3 regions of the Allobosea sp. P5_A5 genome follow, and region 1 is predicted to be linked to each of the others. Evidence: predicted binding sites of a transcription regulator. Region 1 holds the regulator's gene; each other region holds the start of a gene.
The links. Region 1 encodes LexA, which represses DNA repair genes until DNA is damaged. Its sites were predicted from a motif close to TGTTCNNNNTGTGTTCNG; they were not measured.
Positions count from the first base shown of each region.

Region 2: AC1DR6_RS22690 (YifB family Mg chelatase-like AAA ATPase) is a predicted target of LexA. The motif match lies at 1,527-1,544, and genes of this name have one in related genera.
Region 3: AC1DR6_RS19535 (DNA recombination protein RmuC) is a predicted target of LexA. The motif match lies at 4,808-4,825, and genes of this name have one in related genera.

Region 1 is NZ_JBFUKY010000001.1:423,048-430,113, forward strand. Features, by position in the region: gene gltX (glutamate--tRNA ligase) at 1-164, opposite strand, end outside; gene AC1DR6_RS02050 (ComEC/Rec2 family competence protein) at 310-2,559, shown strand; gene lexA (transcriptional repressor LexA) at 2,567-3,280, opposite strand; gene AC1DR6_RS02060 (molybdopterin molybdotransferase MoeA) at 3,386-4,597, opposite strand; gene moaC (cyclic pyranopterin monophosphate synthase MoaC) at 4,597-5,079, opposite strand; gene trpC (indole-3-glycerol phosphate synthase TrpC) at 5,076-5,888, opposite strand; gene trpD (anthranilate phosphoribosyltransferase) at 5,897-6,910, opposite strand; gene AC1DR6_RS02080 (anthranilate synthase component II) at 6,928-7,066, opposite strand, start outside.
Region 2 is NZ_JBFUKY010000020.1:10,091-17,156, reverse strand. Features, by position in the region: tRNA gene AC1DR6_RS22705 (tRNA-Ser) at 92-181, opposite strand; gene AC1DR6_RS22700 (PetM family of cytochrome b6f complex subunit 7) at 361-681, shown strand; gene msrA (peptide-methionine (S)-S-oxide reductase MsrA) at 761-1,417, shown strand; gene AC1DR6_RS22690 (YifB family Mg chelatase-like AAA ATPase) at 1,598-3,136, shown strand; gene AC1DR6_RS22685 (ATP-binding protein) at 3,249-5,330, shown strand; gene olsB (l-ornithine N(alpha)-acyltransferase) at 5,538-6,389, shown strand; gene AC1DR6_RS22675 (SDR family oxidoreductase) at 6,396-7,066, opposite strand, start outside.
Region 3 is NZ_JBFUKY010000012.1:1,073-8,138, reverse strand. Features, by position in the region: gene AC1DR6_RS19565 (ribonuclease D) at 1-554, opposite strand, end outside; gene AC1DR6_RS19560 (DUF805 domain-containing protein) at 774-1,205, shown strand; gene dapE (succinyl-diaminopimelate desuccinylase) at 1,202-2,401, shown strand; gene truA (tRNA pseudouridine(38-40) synthase TruA) at 2,428-3,168, opposite strand; gene fmt (methionyl-tRNA formyltransferase) at 3,225-4,154, opposite strand; gene def (peptide deformylase) at 4,207-4,743, opposite strand; gene AC1DR6_RS19535 (DNA recombination protein RmuC) at 4,857-6,035, shown strand; partial or broken gene AC1DR6_RS19530 (methyl-accepting chemotaxis protein) at 6,248-7,066, shown strand, end outside.

The DNA.
Region 1 (7,066 bases):
GCGGCGTCCGTGGACCGTTCCCGATCGGTGTCCTCGATGCGCAGCAGCATCTTGCCGCCGTGGCGGCGGGCATAGAGCCAGTTGAACAGCGCGGTGCGCCCCCCGCCGATATGCAGGAATCCGGTAGGTGAGGGCGCAAAGCGCGTGACGACGGCGTTGCTCATGAAAGCGGCTCCGGCCGGGCGGAAACATCAGCCCGAGGCGAGGAAGGGAAAAGGCCAAGTCGCGCATGACAACCGGCGCGCGCCCTGTAACATGGCTTCGCCGGGGGGTTAAGGCCTCAATCGTGCCGGCGGAAAGGGGAAGGCGATGCAATCGGCACCGCCCGGTCGCGCGAAGCTGATCGCCGCCGCCTTGCCGGTTCGGCTGCTGCCGCCTTTCGTGGTCGGCGGCGGCTCGCTGATCGCCGACTTCCGGCGCGGGTTGATGAATGCGCTGGCGCTGGAGGCCGAGCGCCGTCGACTTTTCCTCTGGCTGCCGGTTGCGATGGGCATCGGCGTGCTGCTGTATTTTTCGGCCGACAGCGAACCTTCGTTCTGGGCGCCGGCGCTTGGCTTCGGGCTGGCCGCGACCCTGGCGGGATTGCTGCGGGCGCGACCGCTGCCTTCTGGCGCCTGCATCGCCTTTGCTGCGGTCTTTGCCGGCTTCGGTGCGGGAGTCTGGCGCACGGCTGATATCGCCACGCCGATGCTGGAGCGGCCGCGCGTCGCGAAGCTGACCGGCTTCGTGGAAAGCGTCGAGGCGCGGGATGTCGGCGCGCGCCTGGTTTTGCTCGTCACCGACATTGCGGGGCTTGCGCCCGAGCAGCGGCCCAAGCGCGTGCGCGTCAACATCCGCAGCGGGACGGTGTCGCCCGGCGACCATATCCTTGCGACCGTGCGCCTGTTGCCGCCGCCTGGGCCGGCACGGGCCGGCGGCTATGATTTCGGCCGCGATGCGTTCTTCAAAGGGATCGGCGGGGTCGGCAGCATCGCCGGCAAGATCGCGCTCACGCCGCCGCCTTCGGCGATACCGCTGCGGCTGGCTTTCGACGCGGCGCTCGATCGCGCGCGCAACGCCCTGACGCAGCGGATCGCCAGTTCCGGAGGCGGGCAGGGCGGGGCGATGGGCGCCGCGCTCGTCACCGGCAAGCGCGGGCTCATCACCGAGGCGACCAATAACGATCTGCGGGCCGCCGGCATCTACCACGTCGTCTCGATCTCGGGCCTCCACATGGTGCTCGCGGCCGGCACGATCTTCTGGCTCGTGCGCGCCCTGATGGCGCTGTCGCAGACGATCGCGCTGGCGTGGCCCGTCAAGAAGATCGCGGCGGTGGCGGCCATGATCGGCGCGACGGCCTATTGCGTTTTCTCAGGCGGCGACGTCGCGACCGAGCGATCCCTGATCATGACGCTGGTGATGCTGGGGGCGATCCTCGTCGATCGCGCGGCGCTCAGCATGCGCAATCTCGCGCTCGCCGCGCTGATCGTGCTCCTGCGCGAACCGGACGCGCTGCTGGGGCCAAGCTTCCAGATGTCCTTCGGCGCCGTCGCCGCGTTGATCGCCTTCGCCGAGCGTTGGGAGCGGCGCGAGCGCTCTAAGCCGCCGCGCGTGCTGCCCTGGCCGCTGGATGCGCTCTGGACGGCGGCGCTCGGCATTCTGGTCACGACGATCCTCGCCACCGCCGCTACCGCGCCGTTCGGAGCCTTCCATTTCCAGACCTTCAATCCCTTCGGGCTGCTCGGCAATGCCATGGCGCTGCCCTTCGTCTCGCTTTGCGTGATGCCGGCCGCCGTCTTCGGCGTCCTGGCTTATCCGTTCGGGCTCGACTGGCCAGCCTGGGCCTTGATGGGCCTGGCCTCCGAGATGGTGCTGAAGGTCGCACACTGGGTCGCCACCATCGACTATTCGACCGTAACCGTCGCCGCATTCGGCCCTGCGGTGTTGCTGAGCTTCGCCATATCCCTGCTCTGGCTCAGCCTTTGGACGACGCGGTTGCGCTGGCTCGGTCTCCTGCCGCTCACATTCGGCGTGGCATTCGCCGCGAAACCCGAACGACCGGAGATCCTGATCGAGCGCGACGGTTCCGGCATCGCCGTACGCGGCGCCGACGGGCGGTTCGCCATCGCAGGCAAGCCCAGCCGCTTCGTTCTTCAGCAATGGCTCGCTGCGGATGGCGACAACCGCTCGCCGGACGACGCCACTTTGCGGAACGGTGTCGTCTGCGACAGTCTGGGCTGCGTCACCCGAACGGCTGAGGGCCGTACCATCTCCTATGCGCGCGATCGCATCGCGATCATCGAGGACTGCCGGCGCGCCGATCTGGTGGTGACGAGCATTCCCTGGAGCGCGCCCTGTGAGGCTACGCTGGTGCACCGCATGGACCTGTCGCGAGACGGGGCCACCTCGCTGTTCAGGCACAGCGAGGGCTGGAGCTTCCGCGCTTCCGAACAGGCGAACACCGAGCGTCCCTGGACACGCCGACGATCCCCAAGTCCGGCAGCGCCCGCCGCCTCACGTCCAGCTCCGGCGCCAGCGCCAGTGGCGGAGCCAGCCGAAGACGCCGACAACGTTCAATAGCCCGCGTTCAATAGCGACGGAGCAAATTGACCAGGCGCCCCTGAATCTTGACGCGGTCGGGGCCGAGTACGCGTGTCTCGTAGGCCGGATTGGCAGCCTCGAGCGCGATCGACGAACCGCGACGGCGCAACCGCTTCAACGTGGCTTCCTCGTCATCGATCAGCGCGACGATGATGTCGCCGTTACTGGCCGTGTCCTGCCGCCGGATGACGACCGTGTCGCCGTCGAGGATGCCGGCCTCGACCATCGAATCACCGCGCACCTCGAGCGCGTAATGCTCGCCGGCACCGAGCATGTCGGGCGGCAGCGAGACGGTATGGCTGGCATTCTGGATCGCCGAAATCGGGGTGCCCGCGGCGATGCGGCCCATGACCGGGATCGCGATCGCGCCTCGGACGTCCTCTTCGGGTGCCGGCGCCATGCGGGGTTTCGCCGCCGCCGTCTGGTTGGACAGGCCGCCCTGCACCACCGCCGGATTGAACCGGCGTGGCTGCGGGCCGCCGGCGCTCTCGGGCATCTTGATGACCTCCAGCGCACGCGCCCGGTTCGGCAACCGCCGAATGAAGCCGCGCTCCTCCAAAGCCATGATCAGGCGATGGATGCCCGATTTGGAGCGCAGATCGAGCGCGTCCTTCATCTCGTCGAAGGAGGGCGGCACGCCGCTCTCGCGCAAACGCTCCTGAATGAAGCGCAGGAGTTCATGTTGCTTGCGTGTCAGCATCGTCCCCGCCAACGAAATGATAGATTCGAAACAAAGCACGAACACCATAGCTGTTCGCTTTGTGTTCCGCAAGCGTGCCTGCAGGGAGACCTCAGATGATGCCGGCTAACGAAGCAGCAGGATCCGGCAGGGATCGCCTTGCTTTGCCGACTCAGCGAGCGCTGGCCTGATCGTCAAGGCGCCGGCACGGGCGAGAGTGCCGAGCATCGACGAATCCTGACGCGCGAACGGCGTCGTCAGCCAGCCCTTTTGAGTTGGCGCGACCTCCGAGCGAACGTAGTCCTCACGTTCATCGTTAGCCGGCATATCACATCCGAGGATAGCAGGGACGCTGCGGTCTCGCGCGGGGTCGGGCATCCCCAGCAGAGCTTCGATCAGCGGCAACACGAAGAGATGCCCGCAGACGATCGAGGATACCGGGTTTCCAGGCAGGCCGACCACCACCATGCGTCCGAGCCGGCCGGTCATCATCGGCTTGCCCGGCCGCATGGCGATCTTCCAGAAACCGAGCTGCATGCCGGCGCGCGTCAGCGCCTCCTGCACGAGGTCGTGGGCGCCGACGGATGCGCCTCCCAGGGTGATGAGAACGTCCGCGTCGGCCTCTCGCGCGGCCGCAATCCGGGCCGCGAGATCGGTGTGATTGTCACGGCCTATGCCAAGGTCGAAGGCTTCACCGCCTGCTTTCTCGACCAGCGCCATGAGCGCAAAGGAGTTGGAGGCGACGATCTGATCGGGCCCGACGGTATCGCCCGGCGCGACGAGTTCGTCTCCGGTCGCGAGGATCGCGACGCGCGGCTTGCGACGAACCGGGAGGGCAGGGTGGCCCATCGCCGCGGCAAGCCCGAGCGCGGCGCTGTCGAGCACGCGCCCGGACTTCAACAACACGTCGCCCTCGCTGAAATCGAGGCCGGCCGGCCGCAGGAACTTGCCTGTCGGGGGTGGTACACGCACGGTGATCGCGTCGGTGCCGACGCCATCGGCATCTTCCTGGATCAGCACGGTATCAGTGCCGTCCGGCATCGGCGCACCCGTGAAGATCCGGACCGCCTGCCCGGTGCCGACCGAGCCTGCCCAGCCGCGCCCGGCGGCGGATTCGCCGACGACTTGGAGCACCTTGCCCTCGGCCATGTCGACGCCCCGCACGGCATAACCGTCCATCGCCGAATTGGGGAAGGGCGGCTGCGTCCGCAGCGCGACGACGTCTTCGGCCAGCACGCGCCAGGCGCAGCGAGCGAGCGGCAACCGCTCCATGTCCGTCGAAGCCGGGACGCTGTCCAGCAGCGCGCGCAGCGCGACGGGAACAGGGGTGAGCGCCATCAGCGCGGACCCGCCTCGAAATCGCCGGAGCGTCCGCCCGATTTATGGACGAGCCGGATGCCTTCTATCCGCATCGACCGGTCGACGGCCTTGACCATGTCGTAGACCGTGAGGCAGGCGACGGAGACCGCGGTCAGCGCTTCCATCTCGACGCCGGTCTGACCGGTCAGCTTGACCTCGGCCCGGACGCGCACGCCCGGCAAATCCTCATCGATTTCAAGCTCGACGGCGATCTTGCTCAGCAGCAAGGGGTGGCAGAGCGGGATCAGCTCGTGGGTGCGCTTGGCCGCCATGATGCCGGCGAGGCGTGCAGTCCCCAGCACGTCGCCCTTCTTGGCGTTCCCGTCCCGCACGATCGCGATTGTTTCCGGCGCCATCACCACGCTGCCTTCCGCAACCGCGACGCGGACCGTCTCGGCCTTGTCGCCGACATCGACCATATGGGCCTGGCCCTGCGCGTCGAGATGGCTGAGGCGGCTCATGCCGCAGTCGCTGGCGACAGGCCGGTCAGCAACTCGGCGGTCGCGGCCGCGACATCGCCTTGCCGCATCAGGCTTTCGCCGACGAGGAAAGCGTTCACCTCGGCCGCGTTCAGCCGGAGGATATCGGCGTGGCTGAAGATGCCGCTCTCGCCGATGACGATGCGATCAGGCGGCACACGCGGCGCTAGCCGCTCGGTCACGGCCAGGTCGACATGGAAGCTGCGCAGGTCGCGGTTATTGATGCCGAGGAGCCGGCTGTCGAGCGTGAGCGCCCGGTCCAGTTCGGCGTCATCGTGGATTTCGACCAGCACATCCATGCCGAGGTCCCGCGCGGTGTCGTTGAGAACATGCGCGGTCGCATCATCGACGCCGGCCATGATGATCAGGATGCAATCGGCGCCCCAGACGCGCGCCTCATAGACCTGATAGGGATCGTAGAGGAAATCCTTGCGGAGCACCGGCAGTCCGCCGGCCTCACGGGCCTGAGCAAGGAATTCCGGCCGACCCTGAAAAGAGGGCGCGTCGGTGAGCACGGAGAGGCAGGCCGCCCCGCCCGCCGCGTAGGCACGCGCCAAAGCGGGCGGGTCGAAATCGGCGCGGATCAGGCCTTTGGAAGGGCTCGCCTTCTTGATCTCGGCGATCAGCGCGGGTTTCCCCGCCGCGATCTTCGCCGCCATGGCGTCGGCAAAGCCACGCGGCTTGCCGGCGGCACGGGCGAGGCGCTCGATCTCAGCCTGGGGAACCGCTGCCTTGGCGGCTGCGATCTCCCGGCGCTTATAGGTCTCGATCTCGGCGAGGATATCGGTCATCGCCGGCCTCACGCGTTCGACGTGGCGACGAGCTTTGCCAGCACGCCTTTGGCCTTACCCGAATCGAGCGCCGCCGTTGCTTGGGCGAAGCCGTCCCTCAAGTCGCTTGCCTTGCCGGCGACGAGCAAGCCGGCGGCGGCGTTGAAGGCGGCGATGTCCCGGAAAGCGGTCTTCTCGCCGTCCAGCACCGCGCGCAGCGCAGCCGCGTTCTGCTCTGGCGTTCCGCCCCGCAGATCCTCGGGCTTTGCCAATGCAAGGCCGACATCGTCAGGGCTGATCGTGAGGGTCTCGATCTTGCCGTTCTCCAGCGAGACGATTCGGGTCGGTCCGGTGGTGGTGATCTCGTCGAGACCATCGGAGCCGTGGGCCGCCCAGACGCGGGTCGAACCGAGCGAGGCCAGCACCTTCACCATGGGCTCCAGCCACGTCTCGGAAAAGGCGCCGATGAGCTGCTTCTTGACGCCGGCGGGATTCGAGAGTGGGCCAAGCAGGTTGAAGATCGTGCGGGTGCCGAGTTCGGTCCGAACCGGCGCGACATGGCGCATCGAGGCATGATGCGTCGGCGCGAACATGAAGCCGACGCCGGCTTCCCGGATGCAACGCTCGGTCGCGGCTGCATCGAGCCCGACCTTGACGCCCAAAGCGGTCAGGACATCGGCGGCCCCCGAGCGGGAGGAGGCGGCGCGGTTGCCGTGCTTGGCGACCGGCACGCCGCATGCGGCGGCGATGATCGCGGCAAGCGTGGAGACGTTGTAGGAGCCGGAGGAATCGCCTCCCGTGCCGACGATGTCGATCGCGTCTGTCGGCGCCCGGACCTTGAGCATCTTGCCGCGCATCGCGCCGACGGCGCCGGCGATCTCGTCGACGCTCTCGCCGCGCACCCGAAGCGCCATCAGGAAGGCTGCCGACTGAGCATTGGTGACCTCTCCGGAGAGAATGGTCTCGAAGGCGTCGCGCGCCTCCTCGCGCGAGAGGCTCGCGCCGGTCGCGACCTTGGCGATGAAGGGTTTGAAGTCGTCCATGGGAACTCTGCGGAAAATCAGACGGTTGGGATCAGGGTGGCAGCGTCATGCTCGCTGCGCCATCGCCGGGCGAGATCGAGAAAATTCCGCAGGATCGTTTCGCCATGCTCCGAGGCGATGCTTTCGGGATGGAACTGGACGCCGCTGACGGGGAGT
Region 2 (7,066 bases), on a different contig from region 1:
AAATGTTGTACGCTATGTTGCGCGAAAAAACCCCGTAACGTCAAGCTGGTGCGGATCTTTCGGCCAAATCAACGAATTAGCATGGCAGGCGTGGCGGACAGGGAGGGATTCGAACCCTCGATACGGTTTCCCGTATACACACTTTCCAGGCGTGCGCCTTCAGCCACTCGGCCACCTGTCCGGCGCGGTGCTTATGACCGTCGTGGCGCTATCTTTCAAGGCCGTCGCGACGGCTTTTTCACAATTGCCGAAATAGGCTTGTCGGAGCCTCAGGGTGTATTGTGGTTCGCCTGTGCGACACGCACATGTCCCTCGGTGACCGCGTTTTCAGATGCGGGTGGAATACAGAAGGCGGCGGCGTTGCGATTCATCGTTCGGTTGGCAGGCTACGTCCTCGTCGCGCTCGGCTTTATCGCGGCCATGGTGGACGGCGCGCGTTCCATCGCGAACGGAGCCGTGCAGTTCACATCCATCGGCGATGGGCTGCAGTCCCTGCTGCACGAGCGCTATGCGGCCTTCGGGCCGGCCATCGCGCGAAACGTTCATCCCTGGCTTGCCGATCCCGCTTTCGTCGAAACGATGCGCGCGCCGGTGGCGGCGGCCGCGCTTCTGATCGGCTTCGGCCTGCTTTGGCTCGCGCGGCCGCCCGAACCTGTGATCGGCATCGTCACGCGTCAGTGAACGCGTTTGGACGCCGTCGCATCTGTCAGAAGGCTTTCGCGACGCCTATATTCCTGGCCATCACAGAACGGAGCCCTCGATGTTCTCCTTGCGCAAGAAAACCGCGTTGCCCACAGCTGCCGAGGCCTTGCCCGGCCGCTCGACGCCGCTGCCCACCGCCGAAACCCACTTCGTCAACGGCCATCGCCTCCAGGGTCCCTATCCCGAGGGATTGAAGCAGGCCGTGTTCGGCCTCGGCTGTTTTTGGGGTGCCGAACGCAAGTTCTGGCAGCTCGGCGATGTGGTCTGGGTAACGGCCGTCGGTTATGCCGGAGGCGAAACGCCGAACCCGACTTATGAGGAGACCTGCAGTGGCCTGACCGGCCACACCGAGGTCGTGCTGGTCGTCTACGATCCCGCGAAGACCTCCTATGAGGCGCTGCTCAAGACCTTCTGGGAAAACCATAATCCGACGCAGGGCATGCGGCAGGGCAATGATGCCGGCACGCAGTATCGCTCTGCGATTTACACCTTCGATGCAGAGCAGCTTTCGGCTGCCGAGCATTCGCGTGACGAATACGGACAGGCGCTGGCGAAGAAGGGGTATGGGCCGATCACGACCGAGATCCGGGAGGCGCCGCCGTTTTATTTCGCTGAAGCCTATCATCAGCAGTATCTGGCCAAGAATCCCGCCGGTTATTGCGGGCTCGGCGGGACGGGCGTGGCCTGCCAGATCGGCGTCGGCGTCCCGGCGTGATGGATTTGGCGTGATGGACTTGGCGTGACGGACTTGGCGTGACGGACTTGGCGTGACGGACTTGGCGAGGCGCACGGGTGCGCGCCTCGCTCTTCCGGTGGAAGTGGTTGGTTCCCGATATGTTCTTGCAAGATTGCCGGAGCTCGGCTAGCGTTCCCTTGGGGATCGGGGTCGGGCAAAATGGTGACGAGAGTCGCGACGGTGGCGTTCGAAGGCATTGAGGCCCGGGCCGTCGATGTTCAGGTGCAGGTCGCGTCGGGCGGCGTCGCGTTCATTCTCGTCGGATTGCCTGACAAGGCTGTCGCGGAAAGCCGTGAGCGCGTCCGCGCGGCACTGATCGCGTCGGGCCTGGCGCTGCCGGCTAAGCGCATCACCGTCAACCTCGCGCCGGCCGATATGCCGAAGGAAGGCAGCCATTACGATCTGCCGATCGCGCTTGCCGTCATGGCCGCCATCGGCGCGATCCCGCCCGACGCCCTGGCCGGTTACAAGGTTCTGGGCGAACTGGCACTCGACGGCTCGATCACGGCGGTGGCCGGGGTGCTGCCTGCGGCGATCGCCGCCTATGACCGGGGGCAAGGGCTGATCTGCCCGGAAGCGACGGGCCCGGAGGCGGCCTGGGCCGCCGCCGATATCGACATCCTGGCGCCGCGTTCGCTGATCCAGCTCGCCAATCATTTCAAGGGCACGCAGGTGATGGCGCGGCCGGAGCCGGCCGTAATGCGGCAAACCGGCCCGCTGCCCGACCTCGCGGACATCAAGGGTCAGGAGAGCGCCAAGCGCGTGCTGGAGATCGCAGCGGCCGGCGGCCACAATCTGCTGATGAACGGGCCACCCGGCGCAGGCAAGTCGATGCTGGCGAGCCGTCTGCCGTCGATCTTGCCGCCGCTTTCGCCGCGCGAACTGCTCGAGGTGTCGATGGTCCTGTCCGTGGGCGGACACCTCGCGGGCGGGCAGCTGACGGACAGGCGACCGTTTCGCGCACCGCATCATTCGGCTTCGATGGCGGCGCTGGTGGGCGGTGGCCTGCAGGCGCGGCCGGGCGAGGTTTCGCTGGCTCATCACGGCGTCCTGTTCCTGGACGAGCTGGCGGAATTCCAGCCGCAGGTGCTGGATGCGCTGCGCCAGCCCATCGAAACCGGCGACGTGCTGATCTCGCGCGCCAATCATCGCGCGGTCTATCCTGCGCGCTTCCAGCTCGTGGCAGCGATGAATCCGTGTCGGTGCGGCAGGGCGACCGAGCCCGGCTATTCATGCAAGCGCCAGGCGACCGAGCGCTGCATCGCGCAGTACCAGACGCGGATTTCCGGCCCGCTGCTCGACCGCATCGATATCATGATCGACGTCCCCGCCGTGACGGCGGCGGACCTGATATTGCCTGCGGCAGGGGAGGGATCGGCCGAGGTCGCGGCCCGTGTGGCCGAGGCACGACGGTTGCAAACTGCGCGTTTCGTAAGCCTTGGGATCACGAACATCATGACCAATGCGGCCTGTCCGCCCCCGGTGCTGGAAGAGATCGCCCGGCCTGACAATGCGGGACTCGCGCTGCTGCGGGACGCCGCGGAAGCCATGCGGTTGACGGCGCGGGCTTATCATCGCGTGCTCAAGGTCGCGCGCACGCTGGCAGATCTCGATGGAGAGGCGAAGGTCGGGCGCCTGCATCTGGCGGAGGCGCTGTCCTATCGCTCGCGAGGCGATCAATTGGCGCAAGCCGCCTGAGCGACCCGACGGTTAAGGGAGCCTTATCGGTTAAGAGAGCCTTGCCGGTTCACCGTCAAACTCGCGCCTCGTTCGACGCCTTTCTTCAGTGAACGGGGGCTAGAGCAAGGGCATGGTTCCTTCGCTCTGGGCATTTTCGGCGCTTTTCCTCGGCGTGCTCGCAAGCGTCGCTGCCGCTGTCTTTGTCACCCTGCGCTGGCGGACCGGCATATTGCAGCACCAGGCGACGCTCATGCGCGACGTCGAGAGCCTGACCGATCGCCTCTGGAGCCTGGCCGATCGGGAGGAGCGCTATCGCAGCCTGATCGAAGCGCAAGGTGATTTCATCGTGCGCCGCGATGGCATGCGCATCATCTATGCAAATGCTGCTTATGCGGCTCTTTATGGAGCTTGCGACGATGATCTGATCGGTAGCGAGGCGCAACTGCCGCAACTGGCGCTGCGTGCACGCGCCCAGCGGGAGGATGGGACCCGCAGTTTCGACGAATGCCTGGCCACGCAGGAGGGCGAGCGCTGGGTCGCCTGGGTCGAGACCCTGGTGCCCGGGCCGGACGGCCGTATGCTGAACCAGCGCGTCGGGCGCGACATCTCCACCCGCATCGCCGATGAGGACGCGCTGGTCGAGGCGCGTAGCCGCGCGGAAGCCGCGAGCGAGGCCAAATCACGCTTTCTCGCCACGGTCAGCCACGAATTCCGCACGCCGCTCAACGGAATCCTGGGGATGTCCGACCTTCTGTCCGACACCGGATTGGACGGCGAGCAGTCGACTTACGTCCAGGCCCTGCGCATCTCGGGCGAGGCGCTGCTGGCGCTGGTCGACGACATCCTCGATTTCGCCAAGGTCGAGGCGGGACGGCTGGAACTGGCACGGGAACCATTCGATGCCTTGCAGTTGGTGGAAACGGTCGCGGAGTTGATGGCGCCACGCGCACAGGCCAAGGGCATCGAGCTCGCAGCCCATATCTCACCGGATGTACCAGCCCAACTGATCGGCGACCGCGACCGGATGCGCCAGATCCTGCTCAATCTTGTGGGCAATGCGGTCAAGTTCACGGAAGCCGGCGGGGTCGGCATCAGCCTGCGGCGAGCGGGTACGGCGATCGAAATCGTCGTGGCCGACACCGGCCCGGGCATCCCGGCCGACAAGCTCGAGAGCATTTTCGGCGAATTCGAGCAGCTCGAGCGCGAGCCGGGAGAACTCAACGCGGGCACCGGGCTCGGGCTCGCGATCGTGCGCCGTCTGGTCGCAGCGATGGGCGGGGAGGTGCATGCCGAAAGCCGATTGGGGCAGGGCGCTAGGTTCCGCGTCGTTTTACCCCTGTCGGCAGCACCCGGCCGGAGTGCGGAGCCGATCCCGCAATGGCCTGGCCGGCATGTGCTGATCGTATCGCCGGCGCCCTTCGCCGGATCGTTCCTGGTCGAGACCATCAGCGCAACGGGGGCTTCTGCTCGGCTCGTCACCACGATCGAGGCAGCGCAGGATGTGTTCGCGGCCGAGCCGGTCAGCGGGGTCCTGATCGATCAGGTGATCGGCGATGCACCGGCTAAGGATCTGGCGCGGGCGGCTGCTGCGGCCGGCGTCCGCGATTGCCTGATCCTGCTTTCGCCGCTCGCGAGGCGCCAGTTCGGGGCTCCGCAGGCAGCGGGATTCTCAGGTTTCCTGATCAAGCCGGTCCGCGCCCGCTCCTTGTACGAGCGGCTTGGCGACACCTCCCCCTCCGTCTCGAAAGGCCCGCAGATCATGCGGCCGGCTCATGCGAGCCGATCGGCCCGACTGAACGTGCTCGTTGCCGAAGACAACGAGATCAACGCCTTGCTCCTGACCCGGACGCTGGAGCGCCTCGGCGCCTTCCCGATATGGGTTCAGGACGGAGCCGCCGCCCTGAAACGCATTACCGCCGGCTTTGACGGGGAGGAAACGCCGCTGGATCTGGCGCTGCTCGATGTCAGAATGCCGGGGCTTACCGGGCTTGATTGCGTCCGCGCGGTCAGGGCGCTTGAATCGCAACGAAAACAGGGCAGGCGCCTGCCGGTCGTGGCGGTCACCGCCAATGTCTCGGCGTCGGATCGCGAGGCTGCATTGACCGCCGGCATGGATGATTGCCTGGCAAAGCCTCTAGAGCGCGCCGCTTTGGTTCGATTGCTCGATGCCCTGGAGCCGGGCTTGTCGATGCCGCAACCGCTCTCGGCTTGACGGCCGTCACGGGTTCGACGCAGTTCTGTCGCAACCCTGTAAAACCTCCACAGCAAGCCTTCCCGAATGCCGGAAGCGGTTTCAGGGGTGAGACTGGCTATGACTTTGCATGTTTCCGCGAGCGCGCATTCGACGGCGCTGCGTTTCTCAGCCGGCAATCCTTTTCTTTCGCGCCTTGCGCCGATGATGCCGGTCACGGGCGGCGCCATGCGCCGGTATGCAGGAATTTCAGGCGAGTCGGAGCCGCTCGCCGGCACGCTCGGCCGGCATGGCTCGCTCGAGGTCAGGCTGGCACGCAGCCCGCGCGAGATCTGGCGGGCGCAGCGCCTGCGCTACCGCGTGTTCTATGAGGAGATGTCGGCGAAGCCCGATGTGGTCGCGCGGATGTTTCGCCGCGATGCCGATCGCTTCGACAAGGCCTGTGATCATCTGCTGGTGATCGACCATGACGCGCGAGGCCGCTTCGGCGGTGTCAAACCCAAGGTCGTTGGGACCTATCGGCTGATGCGCCAGAGCGCGGCCGACCGGCTTGGGGGTTTCTACTCCCAAAGCGAATTCGATTTGAGGCCGCTTCTGGCTGGACATCCCGGCCAGCGCTTTCTCGAACTTGGCCGTTCCTGCGTGCTGAAGCCCTACCGTACCAAGCGCACGGTCGACCTGCTTTGGTCGGGGATCTGGGCTTATATCCAGCATTACCGCATCGATGCGATGTTCGGTTGCGCCTCCTTGGACGGGACCGATCCGGAGGCGCTCGCGTTGCCGCTAAGCTTCCTGCATCATCACGCGCGCTCGGAGGGCGCTTGGCAGGCTACGGCGCATCCGGGCCATCGCGTCGGGATGGACCGCCTGCCGGCGGAAACCGTCGATGCCAAGCTGGCGCTGCGGCAGATGCCGCCGCTGATCAAGGGCTATCTGCGGATCGGCGCGCGCTTCGGCACTGGGGCGGTGGTGGACCACCAGTTCGGCACGACCGACGTCCTGGTCGTGCTGCCGGTTTCGGCGATCGACCAGCGCTATATCGATTATTATGGCGGCGAGAAGCCGCGCTTTGCCGCCTGAAGCGGGCTACTCGCCTGCGGCGATGAGCGCGCGCAGTCCTTCGCGATAGGTCGGATAGCGGAAGGCATAGCCGAATTCGCGTTTCACCAGCGCGTTCGAGACCCGCTTGTTCTCGCTGTAGAAGCTCTTCGCCATCGGGGAGAGCTGCGCCTCCGCAAAGGGAATCTCGTCTGGCGGAGGCAGCCCGGTCATCTCTGCTGCCAGCGTCACCACATCCTGCGGCGGAGCCGGCTCGTCGTCGCTGACATTGTAGATGGCGCCCCCGCGCGGCTGCTCGATGGATGCCAGCACCACGCCGGTAATATCCTCGACATGGATGCGGTTGAAGACCTGTCCGGGTTTGACGATGCGATGGGCGGTGCCGCTGCGCAGCTTCGCGAGGGGATTGCGGCCGGGGCCGTAAATGCCGGCGAGGCGGAAAATCTGGACCGCCTTGCCACTCGATTCGCCGAAAGCCAGCCATTGCTGTTCGACAGCGATGCGCCCGCGATTGCGGTCGTTGCCCGGAGCCGGGGCGGTCGCCTCGTCGATCCAGGCGCCGGCCTGGTCGCCATAGACCCCGATGGTCGAAAGATAGCCGATCCAGCGCAGCCGCGGTGCTGCGGACAGGGCTTGCGACAGGGCGTTGAGGACGGGATCGCCATCCTCGCTCGGCTGGATCGAGACGAGGACCGCAT
Region 3 (7,066 bases), on a different contig from region 1:
GGCAGGAAATCGAAACAGGCCTTCGCGAGATGGCTCCGGTTTTCACGGGCAAGCGTTGCCTCCAGCTTGCGATGCAGCGCATGCAGATGCAGCACGTCGGACGCGGCGTAGACGAGCTGGGCCTCGCTCAGCGTCTCCGCACCCCAGTCGGAGGATTGCTGCTGCTTGGACAGATCGATGCCGAGCAGTTCGCGCACCAGATCCTTGAGACCGTGGCGATCCGTGTAGGTGCGCGTCAGCTTGGAGGCGATCTTGGTGCAATAGACCGGCGTGGTGACGACGCCGAAGGCATGGCGCAGCACCGCGATGTCGAAACGCGCGAAATGGAAGAGCTTCAGCACGGCCGGGTCTTCCAGCAGCCGGATGAGGTTAGGCGGTCGCGGGCCGTCCTTCGGAATCTGCACGACATCGGCGCTGCCGTCGCCGCGCGAGAGCTGCACCACGCAGAGCCGGTCGCGGTGCGGATTGAGGCCGAGCGTTTCGGTGTCGATCGCGACGCTGGCTCCGGCCTCGTAGCCGTCCGGGAGATCGCCGCGATGGAAACGGATGGTCATGCTCGAACCTCATGAGGGCCGCCGGAGCAGCCCAAGCTTCCTCGGCGCATCCAGCGATGCCGCCTCTGATCAACGCCAGCTCGCAGCTAGCTGACAGGATTTCTTCCATCAAGTCATTTCCGAGCCGGCACAAGGCCGGAGGGGTGCATTAACCCTTTATTCACCATGAGCTTCAACGAAGCGTTAAGACATGCGACAAGGGCAGCACCGGAGTTGCCCATGTCCCTGTTTCGCCTGCTCTGCGATTTCGATGGCCGCATCGGCCTGCGCCCCTTCTGGATCGGCAGCGCGGCTGTGGCGCTCCTGCTCCTCGGGGTTCAACGGACCGCGCCAATCCTTTTCGACCGCGACACGGCCTATTTCATCGTTCATTTCGCGGGCGCCTTCGCCCTTTTCCCGTGGGCGGCTTTGGCGGCCAAGCGGGCGAGCGATCGCGGCGGATCGTCGTTGTTCGGCATCCTGCTGATCTGCGCGATCGTGCTGCCGGAGCAGTTGCGCCCCGTTCTCTCGATCGGCTGGCGGCCCTCGCTGGAAGCGATCGCGACGATCGCCTGGGTCATCGCCTTCGTCGACCTCGGCCTGATGCCGGCGGCACGGCCGGAGGAACCCGCGCTTGCGGCTGTCACCGCCGGTGCTAAAGCGGCGGAATGACGAGCCAACCGACCGCCCTCTCCGCCCTCGATTTCAATCCCGCCGACCCTGTGGCGCTGACGCAAGCGCTGGTGCGCTGCGCCTCTGTGACGCCGGTCGAAGGTGGTGCACTGGATCTGATCGCGGCAGCGCTGAAGTGCGAAAGCTACGGGGTGCATCGCCCCGTCTTTAGCGAGCCCGGCACGCCCGATGTCGAGAACCTCTACGCCCGGATCGGAACCGAAGCGCCGCTCTTCGTGATAGCCGGCCATAGCGACGTCGTGCCGGTCGGCAATGAGGCCGCCTGGACGCGCAGCCCCTTCGCCGGCACGATCCAGGACGGCATGCTCTATGGACGGGGTGCCTGCGACATGAAGGGGGGGCTGGCCAGCATGATCGCGGCCGCCATCCGCTATCGCCGCGAGAACCCGACGGCGCCGGGCTCGATCGCCTTTCTGATCACCGGCGACGAAGAAGGGCCCGCCATCAACGGCACGGTCAAACTGCTGAAATGGGCTCATGAGCGCGGAGAGCGCTTCGACCATTGCCTGCTAGGCGAGCCGACCAACCCGACCACGATGAGCGACATGATCAAGATTGGCCGGCGGGGCTCGCTTACCGGCACACTGACGGTTCAGGGCAAGCAGGGCCATGTCGGTTATCCGCATCTGGCCGATAACCCGATTCGGGGGATGGTCCGGCTGTTGGCGGCGCTCGACGCAACGCCGCTCGACGGCGGCACCCGCCATTTCGATGCGAGCAATCTCGAAGTGACGACACTCGATGTCGGCAATCCCGCGACCAACGTCATTCCCGGTCAGGCGAAGGCGGTGTTCAACATCCGCTTCAACGATACATGGACGCCCGAGACGCTGGCGGCCGAGATCGAACGGCGCCTGCGCGAGGCAGCCGGAAACATGGTCCGCTACGAGCTTTCGTTCCAGCCAACGAACGCGGTCGCCTTCCTGACGCAGCCGGGGCCCTTCGTCGCGATGGTCGCCGACGCTGTCGAGGCGGAAACCGGCAAGCGCCCGGCCTTGTCGACGACCGGCGGCACCTCGGATGCGCGCTTCATCAAAAGCTATTGCCCCGTCGTCGAGTACGGCGTCGTCGGCAAAACCATGCATCAGGTCGACGAATGCGTCGCCATCTCCGATCTCGAAGCGCTGGAACGGATCACGCACCGCATCCTGAGCGCCTATTTCGCGGTAAATTAGGCGCGTCCGCCGGGTCCGGCAGCCGTTCAGTAATCCACGCCGGCAAGATAGAGCCCGCAGGAGGGCGCCAGCGCCGCGCATTGCGCCCGCTCGCGCGCCACCAGAATCTGCCCCATCCTGGCTTCCGGCCAGCGGCCCATCCCGACCATCTTCAGGCTACCGACGATCGAACGGATCTGGTGGTGGAGGAAGGAGCGGGCATGGGCATAGACCACGACCTCTGCCCCCTCGCGCACCACGTCGAGCCGGTCGAGGGTGCGCATTGGGCTGTTGGCCTGGCATTCGGCGGCGCGGAAGGTGGTGAAGTCGTGGTGGCCCAGCAGCGCCTTGGCCGAGCGGTCCATCGCCTCGTGATCGAGCTTCACCGGAACGTGCCAGACTCGGTGCTTATCGAGCGTCGGCGGCGCGCGCCGGTCCAGGATGCGATAGAGGTAATAGCGCCGCCTGGCCGAGATGCGCGCATCGAAGTCGGCCGGCACGATCTCGGCGCTCAGTACGCCGACCGGCACCTGTTGTTTCAGCCGCGCATTGGTGGCATCGCGCACGACATCGGTACGCCAGTCCTTGGCGATGTCGACATGCGCGACCTGATGCGTCGCGTGGACACCGGCATCTGTCCGGCCCGCACAATGCAGGCGGACCGGGTGGCCGCAAAAGGCTTCGATCGCCTCCTCGACGCTCTGCTGCACCGACGGCCCATTGAGTTGGCGCTGCCAACCCGAAAACGGGGTGCCGTCATATTCGATCACGAGCTTGTAACGCGGCATCAGGGCCGCCCGGTGGTTCGTTCGAAGCGGATCGCGGGCAAGGGCGTCGGGTCCTGCTAGAGCTTGTCGCCGGCGACCAGGCGGGCGCCGCGCAGGAACTCCGCCCCGCTCATCGGAGCCTTGCCGGCGCGCTGCACCTGCAGCAGCTTCACGGCGCCTTCCGCGCAGGCGACCGTGCCTTCATCGTCCAGCAATGTGCCGGGCTCGGCCGCGCCGCCGGCCAGCGCGGTTCGAAGAACCTTCAGTCGTTCGGGCCCCTTGCCGAGATCGATCTCGGCAAAGCCGCCCGGAAACGGCGAAAGCCCTCGGACCAGATCATGCACCTGTCGTGCCGGTCGATCCCAGCTCAGCCGGGCTTCGGCATTGGCGATCTTGGCGGCATAGGTCGCGCCCTCGCTCTGCTGTTGCGTGAAGTGCAGGCCGCCACGGGCCAGCGCCGCCAGGGCCCGCACCATCAGATCGGCGCCCAGGATACTCAGCCTGTCGTGAAGTTCGCCGGCCGTCATGTCGGGGCCGATGGCGAGGCGCTCGGCCATGCCGACCGGGCCGGTATCGAGCCCGGCTTCCATCTTCATCACGCAGACGCCGCTCTCGGCATCGCCCGCCATGATCGCCCGCTGGATCGGGGCGGCACCCCGCCAGCGCGGCAGAAGCGAGGCGTGCACATTCAGGCACCCCAGCTCCGGCAGGTCGAGGATCGCCTGGGGCAGGATCATGCCATAGGCGACGACGACCGCGACGTCCGCATCCTGCGAGGCGATGATCTCCGCCTGCTCCGGCGTCTTCAGCGTCGCGGGCGTGAATACTGGAATGCCGAAGCGCTCGGCAGCGCGATGCACCGGGGAAGGCTTCAGCTCAAGGCCCCGCCCCGCCTGCGCCGGAGCCCGCGTGTAGCACGACACGACCTCATGCCCCTGGCCGACGATCTCGGTCAGCACCGGGACGGCGAAATCGGGCGTGCCCATGAAGATGACGCGCAAACTCATACGCTCGACTTTACCTCACATGCGGCATCGGGCCGGCGGCCCTGTCGGCCGCTCAAGCCGCGCGTTCGCGCTTGGCCGCCTTGGCGAATTTCTTGGTGACGCGCTCGCGCTTCAGCCGCGAGAGATGGTCGATGAAAAGCACGCCGTCGAGGTGGTCGATCTCATGCTGCAGACAGGTCGCGAGCAGGCCGTCAGCCTCGATCTCCCGCGTCTGTCCATCGAGGTCCATGAAACGGACCTTGACCGAGGCCGGCCGCTCGACTTCCTCGTAATACTCCGGAATCGAGAGGCAGCCCTCCTCATAGCTGGCGACTTCGTCGGAAGACCAGGTGACCTCTGGATTGATGAAGACCTGCGGCTCCTTCGGCACCGCCGGCTCGCCCTCGGGAGCCGGCTTGGCGAGGTCGATCGTCACGACGCGGACCGGCTCACCGATCTGGATGGCGGCGAGCCCGATCCCCGGCGCCTCGTACATCGTGTCGAACATGTCGTCGACGAGCGCGCGGATCGTCGGCGTGACGCTCTCGACCGGCTTCGAGACAAGGCGAAGCTGGGTGTCGGGCAGGATGACAAGCGGGCGAATGGCCATGGTTTTCCGCGCGAGAAAATCTGAACAGCGGGCGACATAAGCATTTGTGGGCAAACGGTCAAACCGTTCCACTTTCGTTCGCCAGTCGGAGGAGAATCGGCTAGCGTCGGGCCATGAACGCGATCGCCTTCACGCTGCTCGACCAACCCGTCACCTGGGCGCAGGCGCTGTTCGGGTTCGGGGCAGCCACCATCCTGCTGCTGGCCCTGACCGCGATGGCAGCCTGGCGCGGCGGACGCAATCGCGCCGTCGAAGCGGCGATGGCCGCCGAGCGGGCCCGCGAAATGGACGACAAGGTCGCGGAGATGAACCGCGCCCAGGCCGAACTCTCGGGGCGGCTGCAATCCATGGCGGAGATTCTCTCGACACGGCAGGGCGACCTTGCCCGTCTCGTCGCGGACAGGATGGACGGGCTGCGCCAGCAGGTCGGCTCCGGACTGGAGCGCAATGTGCAGCAGACGACCGAAAGCCTCGGGAAGCTGCAGGAGCGGCTGGCCGTGATCGACACGGCGCAGAAGAACCTCACCGACCTCACCACCGAAGTGGTGACGCTGAAGGACATCCTCGCCAACAAGCAGGCGCGCGGCGCCTACGGCCAGGGCCGGATGGAAGCGATCATCCGCGACGGGTTGCCGGCCGCGTTCTTCTCGTTCCAGCCGCAGCTGTCCAACGGCCGCCGGCCCGACTGCATGGTGACGCTGCCGGGAGACGGGCGCGGGCTTGTCATCGACGCCAAGTTCCCGCTCGAGAGCTTCACGTTGCTGAAAGAGGCGCGCGGCGAAGAGGCGCGGAAAGCGGCCGGGCAACGCGTGCGCAGCGATGTCGGCGTCCATGTGAAGGACATCGCGGAGCGTTATTTCCTGCCGGGTGAAACGCAGGATCTCGCTTTGCTCTTCGTGCCATCGGAATCGATCTACGCCGATCTGCACGAGCATTTCGACGATGTCGTGCAGCGCGCGCATCGGGCGCGGATCATGATCGTCTCACCTTCGCTGCTGGCGCTCGCGATCCAGCTGATGCAATCGCTGGTTCGTGATTCGCGCATGCGCGAAGAGGCCCGCGTGATCCAGACCGAGGTCGGAAAGCTGCTCGATGATGTGCGGCGGCTCGGCGAGCGCGTGGACAAGCTCGACACCCATTTTCGCCAGGCGCAGGAGGATGTCGGCCAGATCAAGACCTCCGCCGGCAAGGTCACGGGCCGGGCCGAAAAAATCGGCGCGCTGGAATTCGACGACGAGGAGCCGAAGTTGCCCTTCGCGAAGGGGGCACAGCTCAAGGCCGCGGCCGAGTAAGACGCCGCGCGTCCTGGGTGCCGGCGGTTTTCGGAACCACCTGAGGTCGTATCATGGCGCGGCTCACGATCGGTGAAAACGGCGGTTTGATGCAAAAATGCGGAACCGCAGGATTTTTTTGGCCCAAATCCGCCTAGATGCAAGGATATCGCAACCTATTCTGATCGATATTGCACCGCAGCATAACTCTTTCTCCGGTGCAGTTTCCTGTCATGACGCCATCTGTCCGCTCCCTGTCCCTGAAGACGATGCTGATGGGCATCATCGGACTGCTGAGTTGCCTCGTTACAGCCTTCTGTGTCGGGGAGCTTTGGACCTCCTACCGCGCCTATGCCTCTGCCCAGGAGGTCAGGCGGCTGACGGTGATCAACGGCGATCTGTTCGCGGCCCTGCTCAACTTCCGCTCCGAGCGTGGCGATACGCCGACCGCGCTGACGCTGCCGCAGGACAAGAACAGCCAGAGCGTGGAGGGCGTCCTGTCTCGCCGCAAGGCGGTCGACACGGCCCTTAGCGCGGCTCTCGCGGCTCTGGCGGATGCGCCCTCCAACGAACTCAAGGCCCGCCGTACCACGCTCGATGCGTCCTATGGCGACATCAAATCCATCCGGACCGCTGTCGACACCGCGTTGAAGCAGCCGCTCGAAGGGCGTGACAAGGCTGTCGGCGGTCGCATTCTCGCGCAAGGCTCGACGCTGCTGGAGGCACTGGAAGCGACCACCAATGCGGTCGAGAACGAGATCCGCGCGCTCAATCCCGGTTTCGCCAACCTGGTCGCCGTTCGCGCCATGAGCTGGGCGGCCCGGGCGGCGGGCGGCACGGAGGCGGTCATCCTCAATCCGGCCGTGGCCGAAGCGCGCGCCCTGACAGCGAAGGATACGCAGGCGCTCATCGTTGCCCAGGCGCGGATGAACTTCGGCTGGGAGAATGTCCGCGCCATCGTCGGTGGCCCCAGCGCTCCGGGTGAGCTCAAGGACGCCGTCGCAAAAGCGCAGGCCGCCTATTTCTCAGGCCCCTTCAAAGCGGTCCACGAT